DNA from 2 places in the Bradyrhizobium sp. CCBAU 11361 genome. Region 1 is predicted to be linked to the other one. Evidence: riboswitches for the same ligand, from Rfam matches in the RefSeq annotation. Region 1 holds a riboswitch; the other holds the start of a gene.

Evidence for each region. A riboswitch is a leader RNA that binds a small molecule or an ion and turns the genes downstream of it on or off. The one in region 1 is predicted to bind cobalamin.
Region 2: another riboswitch for cobalamin. It lies ahead of XI08_RS36325 (TonB-dependent receptor domain-containing protein); the one in region 1 lies ahead of XI08_RS01355 (energy-coupling factor ABC transporter permease).

Annotation. Positions count from the first base shown of each region.
Region 1 covers NZ_LBJZ01000001.1:302,042-306,414, reverse strand. The annotation lists gene XI08_RS01365 (cobyrinate a,c-diamide synthase) at 1-659, shown strand, start outside; gene cobA (uroporphyrinogen-III C-methyltransferase) at 656-1,387, shown strand; cobalamin riboswitch at 1,433-1,650, shown strand; gene XI08_RS01355 (energy-coupling factor ABC transporter permease) at 1,688-2,365, shown strand; gene cobF (precorrin-6A synthase (deacetylating)) at 2,406-3,155, shown strand; gene cobT (nicotinate-nucleotide--dimethylbenzimidazole phosphoribosyltransferase) at 3,166-4,218, shown strand; gene XI08_RS01340 (histidine phosphatase family protein) at 4,225-4,373, opposite strand, start outside.
Region 2 covers NZ_LBJZ01000195.1:166,446-170,818, forward strand. The annotation lists gene XI08_RS36320 (DUF6925 family protein) at 1-632, opposite strand, end outside; gene XI08_RS36325 (TonB-dependent receptor domain-containing protein) at 655-2,733, opposite strand; cobalamin riboswitch at 2,845-3,058, opposite strand; gene XI08_RS36330 (hypothetical protein) at 3,123-3,419, opposite strand; gene XI08_RS36335 (hypothetical protein) at 3,432-3,695, opposite strand; gene XI08_RS36340 (hypothetical protein) at 3,806-4,018, opposite strand; gene XI08_RS36345 (hypothetical protein) at 4,110-4,337, opposite strand.

The sequences.
Region 1 (4,373 bases):
ATCTCGATGCGGTGCTGCGATCGGCAGCCAGCTGGTCGCCGCAATCCGCGGCGAACGGTCTGAACGTGACGCCTCCCGGGCAGCGGATTGCGCTTGCCCGTGATGCCGCGTTCTCCTTCGTCTACCCGCATATGCTGGAAGCCTGGCGTGCGGCGGGCGCCGACATCTCGACCTTCTCGCCACTTGCCGATGAAGCGCCCGATGCGAGCGCCGATGTCTGCTGGCTGCCCGGCGGCTATCCCGAGCTTCATGCCGGGAAGATCGCGGCCAACGCGCACTTTCGCAGCGGCTTGCGCGCCTTCGCCGAGACACGACCGGTGCACGGTGAATGCGGAGGCTATATGGTGCTGGGAACCGCTTTGACCGACGCCGACGGTGTCTGCCATGAGATGGCGGGCCTGCTCGGCCTGGAGACCAGCTTTGCCAAGCGCCGCATGCATCTGGGCTATCGTCTCGCCGAACTCGCCGCGCCGATGCCGGGACATCGCGCCGGCGCACGCCTGCGCGGCCATGAGTTCCACTATTCGACCATTCTTGCCCAGCCCGACACGGCGCTCGCGGTCGTGCACGATGCGACCGGTGCTGTCATCGCCGAGACCGGTTCGCGCCGGGGCAATACCACCGGCACGTTCTTCCATCTGATCGCGGAGGACCGGTGAGCGGTTTTGTCTCCTTCATCTCCGCCGGTCCCGGCGACCCCGATCTTCTCACGCTCAAGGGTGCCGCCAGGCTGCGCGAGGCCGATGTCGTGCTCTATGACGACCTCGCCTCGGGCGCGATCCTCGACCTCGCCCGTCCCGGCGCCAATCTCGTTGCGGTCGGGAAGCGGGCCGGGCGGCCCTCGACCAAGCAGCATCACGTCAACCGCCTGCTGGTCGACTATGCCGCGACTGGCGCGCGCGTGGTGCGGTTGAAGTCCGGCGATGCCGGCATCTTTGGCCGGCTCGAGGAGGAGCTCGAAACGCTGCGCGAAGCCGGCATCGGCTATGAGATCGTTCCCGGCGTCACTTCGGCCTGCGTGGCCGCTGCGCAAGCCGGCATACCCCTGACCCGGCGCCACACCTCGCGTCGGGTGCAGTTCGTGACCGGGGCCGACGTCACCGGAGAGTTGCCGCAAAACCTGAACTGGGCGGCGCTGGCCGACCCGGAGGCGACGACCGTGGTCTATATGGGCCGCCGCACCTTTCCGGCCCTTGCCGCAAAGTTGATCGCGCACGGCCTCGCGCCGACCACTCCGGCGCTGTTCGCCGAATCCCTCGGCCGGCCCGACGAGCGGCTGGTCCGCACCACCATTGTCGAGCTGGCCGAGCAGCTTGCGCGGGGCGGGGCGGCTTCGACGGCCGCCGTGATCCTGTTCGGCGCACTGGCGGGAGAATACCCGTCATGATGGTCTCAATCGCCCTTCAGCCCTTGACGCCCGGCTGGCGAAAGGGGCACACAGGACGGGCATGGTGCTCGATGCGGTGCAAACCGCCGAAGCATAATCGGGAATGGGGGTGGGCGGACAGTTGCGCCGCCCAAAACCCCAGCCGCCCCCGCGACTGTAAGCGGTGAGGGGCTCCGATCAGCCACTGGGCCGCAAGGCTCGGGAAGGCCGGAGAACCCCAGTGAACCGCGAGCCAGGAGACCGGCCGTGCATGTTTTGTGGCCAAGGCCGTCGGGTGTGACGGCAGGAAGGAACTGAACCATGCATATCGAACCCGGCGTCGTATCGGGCGCCAAGCTCGTGTTGAGTTACGCAACCGGCATCGCCGTGGGCGGCGTTGCGTTGAAGCTCGCGGTCGAGACCATGCGCGAGCAGGGCATCACATCGTTCGCGGCGCGGACGCTCGCCACCACGGGCCTCGTGTTCGTCTTCTTCGAGATCCTGCCGCACTTCCCGGTCGGCGTGTCCGAGGTGCACTTCATCCTTGGCTCGACCCTGTTCCTGCTGTTCGGGGCAGCGCCGGCGGCCTTCGGCCTTGCGTTCGGCCTGCTGTTCCAGGGTGTGTTCTTCGAGCCGCCGGACCTGCCGCAATACGGCATGAACGTCACCACGCTGCTGGTGCCGCTGTTCGCGATCCAGGCGATCGCCGGACGGATCATTGCCCGCAACACCGCCTATGTCGATCTCAGGTATCGCCAGGCGCTGGCGCTTTCGACGACCTATCAGGCCGGCGTCATCGCCTGGGTCGCGTTCTGGGCGCTCTATGGTTCCGGCTTTGGCGCGACCAACCTCGTCAACATCGCGACCTTTGCGGCCTCCTACGCGCTGGTCATCGTGATCGAGCCGCTGGCCGATCTCGCCGTGCTGGCGCTGGCAAAATCGCTGCGCGGCGTCACCGCGCCCGGCCTCGTCACGCCGCGCCTGCACAACGCGGCTTAAGAGACAAGGGGCGGCCGCGATGGCCGCCCCCACACGCGCGATGCTCACGCTCTCCCTGATAGGCATCGGTTGCGGTGATCCCGAGCAGCTTACGCGCGCCGCCGTTCAGGCCATCAACGCGGCCGATCTCATCCTGATCCCGCGCAAGGGGACGGCGAAATCCGATCTCGCCGATCTCAGGCGGACGATCTGCGCGGATGTGCTCACCAATCCAACGACGCGCATTGCCGAGTTCGACCTTCCCGTGCGCGACGCCGGTGAAGTGGACTATCGCAAGGGTGTGGACGATTGGCACGATGCGGTCGCGGCGACGTGGTCGCGGGCAATCACGAGCCATCTCGAAGGTGACGGCAAGGTCGCGCTGCTGATCTGGGGCGATCCTTCGCTTTACGATTCCTCGCTGCGCATTGCGCGCCGGCTCGATCCCTTGCCGGAGATCGAGGTCATCCCCGGTATCACGTCGATCCAGGCGCTGTGCGCGGCGCATGCGCTGCCGCTCAACGACATCGGCGAGCCCTTTCTGGTCACGACGGGAAGGCGCTTGCGCGAGGGCGGCTGGCCGCAGGGCGTCGACACCGTGGTCGTGATGCTCGATGGCAGCACCGCATTCCAGTCGCTCGATCCGGCCTGGCTCGACATCTGGTGGGGCGCTTATCTCGGCATGCCCGATCAGATCGTCATGTCCGGCGCGCTTGCCGAGGTAGGGCCGCGCATCGCCGCGCTGCGGCAGCAGGCGCGCGAGCGGCATGGCTGGATCATGGACAGCTACATTCTCAAGCGCAGGCCGTAAGCGAGGCAGCATGCTCCCCGACTGGGTCACCCAAAAATGCCCCGAAATCTCCGCGGTCCATCGCGAGGCGGCGATCGCGCGGCAGGCGCAACTGACGAAGCCGACCGGCGCGCTCGGCCGGCTCGAGCAGCTCGCGATCGAGCTCGCGGGCCTGCAAGCGACCAAGCAGCCGCGCGCGGCACGCGTGCCGATCATCATTTTCGCCGGCGATCACGGCATCGTCGCGCAAGGCGTGTCGGCCTATCCGCAAGGAGTGACCACCGCGATGATGGCGAATTTCGCCTCCGGTGGCGCTGCGATCTCGGTGCTGGCGCGGGAGCTTGGTTCGAGCCTGGAGGTGGTTGACGCCGGCACGTTGGCGCCGGAGGCGGTAGCAGGCATCGTCATCGACAAGCCGCGCAGCGGCACACGCGATTTCAGTGTCGAGGCTGCGCTCGCACCGTCCGAGCTGGCCTTCGCCTTCGAAGCCGGCCAGCGCGCCGTCGCGCGCGCGGAAGCCAGCCAGCCCGATCTTCTGATCTTCGGCGAGATGGGCATCGGCAACACCACGACCTCGGCGGCGATCGCGGCGAGCCTGCTCGGCGTGAGCGCCGAGGAAATCGCCGGCAGCGGCACCGGCGTCGATGCCGCTGGCCGTGTGCATAAGGCGCGCGTGATCGATGCCGCGATTGCGCGTCACGGCGTTGCGGGTGCGCCGCCCGAAAAAATCCTGTGCGCCGTCGGCGGCCTCGAGATCGCGGCCATCTGCGGCGCCATCATTGCGGCCGCGCAGCGCCGCATCCCTGTATTGATCGACGGCTTCATCGTGTCGGTCGCGGCGCTGGCGGCCGTGCGCCTCAATCCGTCCTGCCAGCCGTTCCTGCTGCCCTCGCATCAATCGGCGGAGCAGGGGCATCGTCTGGTGCTGCGCGCCCTGAACGTGCAGCCGCTGATCAGCCTCGATCTCAGGCTCGGGGAGGGATCGGGCGCCGCCATCGCGCTGCCGCTGGTGCGGCTCGCCTGCAGCCTTCACAACGGCATGGCGACCTTCGCGCAGGCCAATGTGCCGGATCGCCCGGCCTGATCCGGCTCATGCTGTGCGCTGATTGACCGACGCGACGCGCCAGCCGGTCGCGAGCCGGTCGATCCGGGTCAGCGACAGCGGATCGATCACGAAGCGCAGCGCGGCTTGCGGCGCAAGATCCAGCGCGATGCACAGCGCGGCGCGGATCGTGCCGG
Region 2 (4,373 bases), on a different contig from region 1:
GTGCGGCCATGCGCGAGCAATTTTGGCAGGACATGGGTGTGCGGGCCGTCGGGGCTTCGCCCGCCCGGCGGCGGGATCGGCTGGAACACTTCGGCCCGCCCCATCCTGCTGATGAAAACGCGGTGCGGATCGGCGGCGAAGATGATCCGCATGACGTCGCTTTCGGCTGCGAACACGGATCGGCCCGTGCGGCGCCTCAATGCGGCGACGGCGTCGGCGTCGCCGACCCGGATGCAGGCGTCGATCTGCAACGCGCCAAGGCCAAGATCGAACAGGATGCCATCGCGATCCCGTCGGCGCAGTGCCTCGCGGTCCGGGCCGATTTCGGTCAACTCCGTGCGCCTGCACATCGCACTCGCCTCATACGGGAGGCAGAGTGCGACGCGATGGCTCCAGCTCTCGGTGGTCGGCGACTCCGACGCAATCAGGCGCAGGTCGGGATGGGACACGATGCGTATCCCGCCCTTGTCCGTCACGACACTGGCCCTGTCGCGAGACCGCTCCATGTCGAAGGCCTCGCCGGGCTCACGCGTGAACTCGGCGATGGCCCCGAATGTGCCGATGCTCCAGCCGGCCTCGGCATCGGCAAGCTGGCCTGCGAGCAAGTCCATGCGCGGATCGGCTGTCGTCATGCGATGGCTCCCATGATCCCTGCTATCTTACGCCAAAGCTCGCCATGCGGATGCCGCCGAACACACCGAGCCCGGGCGCGAGGAAGCCGGTCGGATTCTGGTAGTGCGTGTTGAAGAGATTATCGACCCGCGCGAACAGCTTGACCTGGTCGTTGAGCGCATAGTCTCCGCGCAGATTGACGAGCGTGTAGCCGGGCGCCGTGATGCCCGACACCGATCCGTCCCGCGTGACGTCGCGCCAGTCGCTGACATGAAGCACGGTCGCCGACAGCGTGAGCGGATCGATCGGTTTCCAGGTCGCGGTCGCGCTCCACTTTTCCTTCGGCCGGCGCAGCAACTGCAATCCGGTGCCGGCATCGACGGCGCGGGTGAACGTGTAATCGGCGCGGATGCCAAAACGCTCGGTGATTTGCGCCCAGACGAAGCTCTCGGTGCCCTCGGTCGTGGCGAGATTCACGTTGGCGTAGGACGTGAAGGTCGCGTTGGTGGTGATGAGGTTGGTGATGCTGTTGTGGAAGTAGGTCGAGCCGAACCTGATGCGGTCGTCGAACAGCGGCTGCTCGAAGCCGACATCGTAGCCTTCGCTCTGCTCCGGCTTCAGGTTTGGATTGCCGAAGAAGCCGAAATCGGGAAAGTTCTGGTAGAGCTCGCTGAGCGTCGGTGCCTTGAAGCCGGTGCCGTAGCTCGCCTTCAGCTTGGTCTCGGTCACAGGCACGATCAGCACCGGCGCGACGCGGTAGGTCGCGTGCTCGCCGAACTGGTCGTTGTGATCGTTGCGGATATTGGCGACCAGGAAGAAGCGTTTTGCGAATTCCGACTGCAGTTCGATGAAGCCGGCCTTGTTGCCGTTCTCGACCGCAAAGCCGGTGGTGTCGATCCGCTCGGTCTGCTGCTCGGCGCCGAACACCAGATTGTTGCCCCGCGCCAGCGCGACGACGCTGTGCCAGTCATACTTGATGCGCTCGCCGGTCGTGATGGTCGAGACGAGGTCGGCCGGGCCGATATCGTCGCTGCGCAGATTGGCGTAATTCACGGCGAAATAGCTCTTGATGCGACCGTCGAGCACCGACCAGACCGCCTCGTGGCGATTGAAGAGCTGATGCACGCCGTGCCGGGTCTGCGTCGCGTTCGGCACGCTGGGAAAGCCGCCGTCGCCGGTGAAGAGGAGCGTCGCATCGGTGTAACGGACCACGCTGTTGACCGACCAGTTCTCGTTGATGTCGAGCCCGAGCTTGGTCGAGTAGGTCATGTTGTCGTAGTTGTTGCCGTTGGCCTTCTGTCCCGGCGGCAGCAGTTGCAGCGGCGTGACCGGGACGTCGCCGGCATGGAAATGCGCGACGCTGAGCGCATAGTTGAAATTGTCCTGCGCGCCGCTGAGGCCCGCGGTCTGGTTGAAGGTGTTGAACGATCCGGTCTCGATCGAGGCGGTCGCGCGCGGCGGCCCCTCGCCTTTCCGGGTCACGATCGAGATCACGCCGCCGATCGCGTCCGAGCCGTAGAGGCCGCTCTGCGGACCTCGCAGCACTTCGAGCTGCTGGATGTCGGCGGTCAACAGATGCGCGAAATCGAAGGCGCCGTTCGGCGTCGAGGGATCGCCGACGTCGATGCCGTCGACGAACACCTTGGTGTGATTGGAGTTGGTGCCGCGCATGAACACCGAGCTCTGTCCGCCCGGACCGCCGGTCTGGACCACGTTCAGCCCCGGCACGGTGTTCAGCACGTCGGGAACGGTGCGATATTGCCGGGTCTGGATGTCCTTCTCGGTCACGACGGTGATCGAACTCGCGACCTGCCCTGCCGGCGTCGCAACGCCGGTCGGACTGATCACGAGCGGCGATGCGAGGCTTGGGGCTGCGGACGTGGCGACGACCGGCAGCGCAGGTTGGCGCGGCTCGCGCCGCTGGCTTGACCTCGGCTGGGAGGGCGGCGACTGCACGGCGCCTGCCGCCGGCTTGGGCGATGCAACCTCGACCTGAGGCAGCAGATCCGGTGATGCCGATTGCTGCGCGAAGGCGGTGGACAGATCGAGTGAGTGCAGGGAGACGAGCGCGAACAGGCCGGCGCTGAGGCGCCTGGCGGCAGAGACAATACGGGACACAATTGTAACCTCGGTATGACGTCAGTGGCACGTCACAGCGAACGAGGCTCTACGGCGGAGCGATCGATTGCTCCGGTGAAGCTAATGCCTGTACTCCCCGACCGACATCTTCGCGTGTGACCACGGCTGACGGCAGGTCTCCTGGCTCGCGGGTCGTTACCTGACGTCGCCTTCCCAGGACCGAGATTCCCAGTGGCATATGACGAAAGATTCACCGCTTACAGTTGCGGGGGCAGCCGTGGCGTTGGGACAATCCCGGCGTCGGGACAATCTCGCACCACGTTCCCTTTTGATCTCCATGAGGAGAACCGTCACCGATCAATCTAGGGGGCGAGCATACGGGGAGTCAATCGACCGGTGGAACGATGAGCTGCAAACGCGAGCAAACACAATCAGACAGGCTTCCGCGCCGCGCGCGTCGTGACCACCGCCCGCTCGCCGGCATCGACGAGCTGACCGATGCCGGTCCGGCCTGTCAGCGCGCAGCGGATGATGTTCTCGGCGACCGACTTGCGGAACGCATGATCCTCACCCACGGCGCGATTGCGGCAAATCCGATCCAGCGCCAGCTTCATGTTGATCCGTGTGCGGGTGTCGAAATGCTCGCTGATCATTCGCCCGGCCTCGATAGGTGATGTTGGGGCGGAAACGTCCGACGATCGGCCGGGTTCCCGAACGGGATCGAGCAATGCGCCGGCCGCCTATGTGCGGCCTCTCGGGCGCTGCGCCTGGGCCCAGGCCACAGTGACTTCGCGCGGCGGGATGTCGATGCGCCTGATCGGCGTCAACTCGCCCGAGGCGGAGACGATCGCGGTCTCCTCGCGGCGACAGCGCGGGCACACGAAGCGGACCTCGCTCGGGGACGCCGACCAGCTCGAGCGTTTGACGTTGGCCGCCATCGGCCATGCGTCGCACTGCGAGCACGACACCAGAAACCGGCCGGGATCGAGCATACCCATTCCCATTGGACTCCGCGTCCTGCCTGCTCCTACCAATGATTATGTCATGTGAATCGTTCCGGTGCCCCGACACCGTCAGCCCCTCGACGCCCGAAGGACCGGCGATCCCTGGCAGCTCAGTGCGCGCCCTTGAGCGTACAGGACGTGGTGCAGGTCACCGTGTTGCCATGGTCGCACGCCTTGCAGGCGGCCACGCACTGGCTCATGTCGCGGGGATTGTAAGAGCTGTAGTTCCGCACCGGGCAGGCTGCGGTCGAGCCGGTGATGTCCTGCTCCTGGTTGCAGGCCGCCGTCATGAGCGCGAGGATGAGCACCGCAAGAAGACGCATGGGATTGCCCTGTAAGACACCGGCAAAGCAACATCACCGGAACGCGCTGCATTGCAGCGAGCCCCGGCATTCCCATCGCGAATCGCGACGCTCACGCCCTCAGAGGATGCGTCTCAAATGTTAAGATCGGATTGCAGCCGCCTTCAGGCCGCACGCTGGTCGCGACCGCGGCCCGCGTCTCGCGCGCCAGCTGGTAATAGTGCTCGGCGAGCTTGAGATAGAATTCGCGCTTGCTGCTGTCGGTGGCGAGCTTGGCGATCAGCTCGCATTCGGCCGTGAGCGTCTCGAACCGTTCCAGCCTGTCCTCAAGTTCGGTCATCGGCGTGTCCCCATCAAACGCCTCAAGGACGGCCAA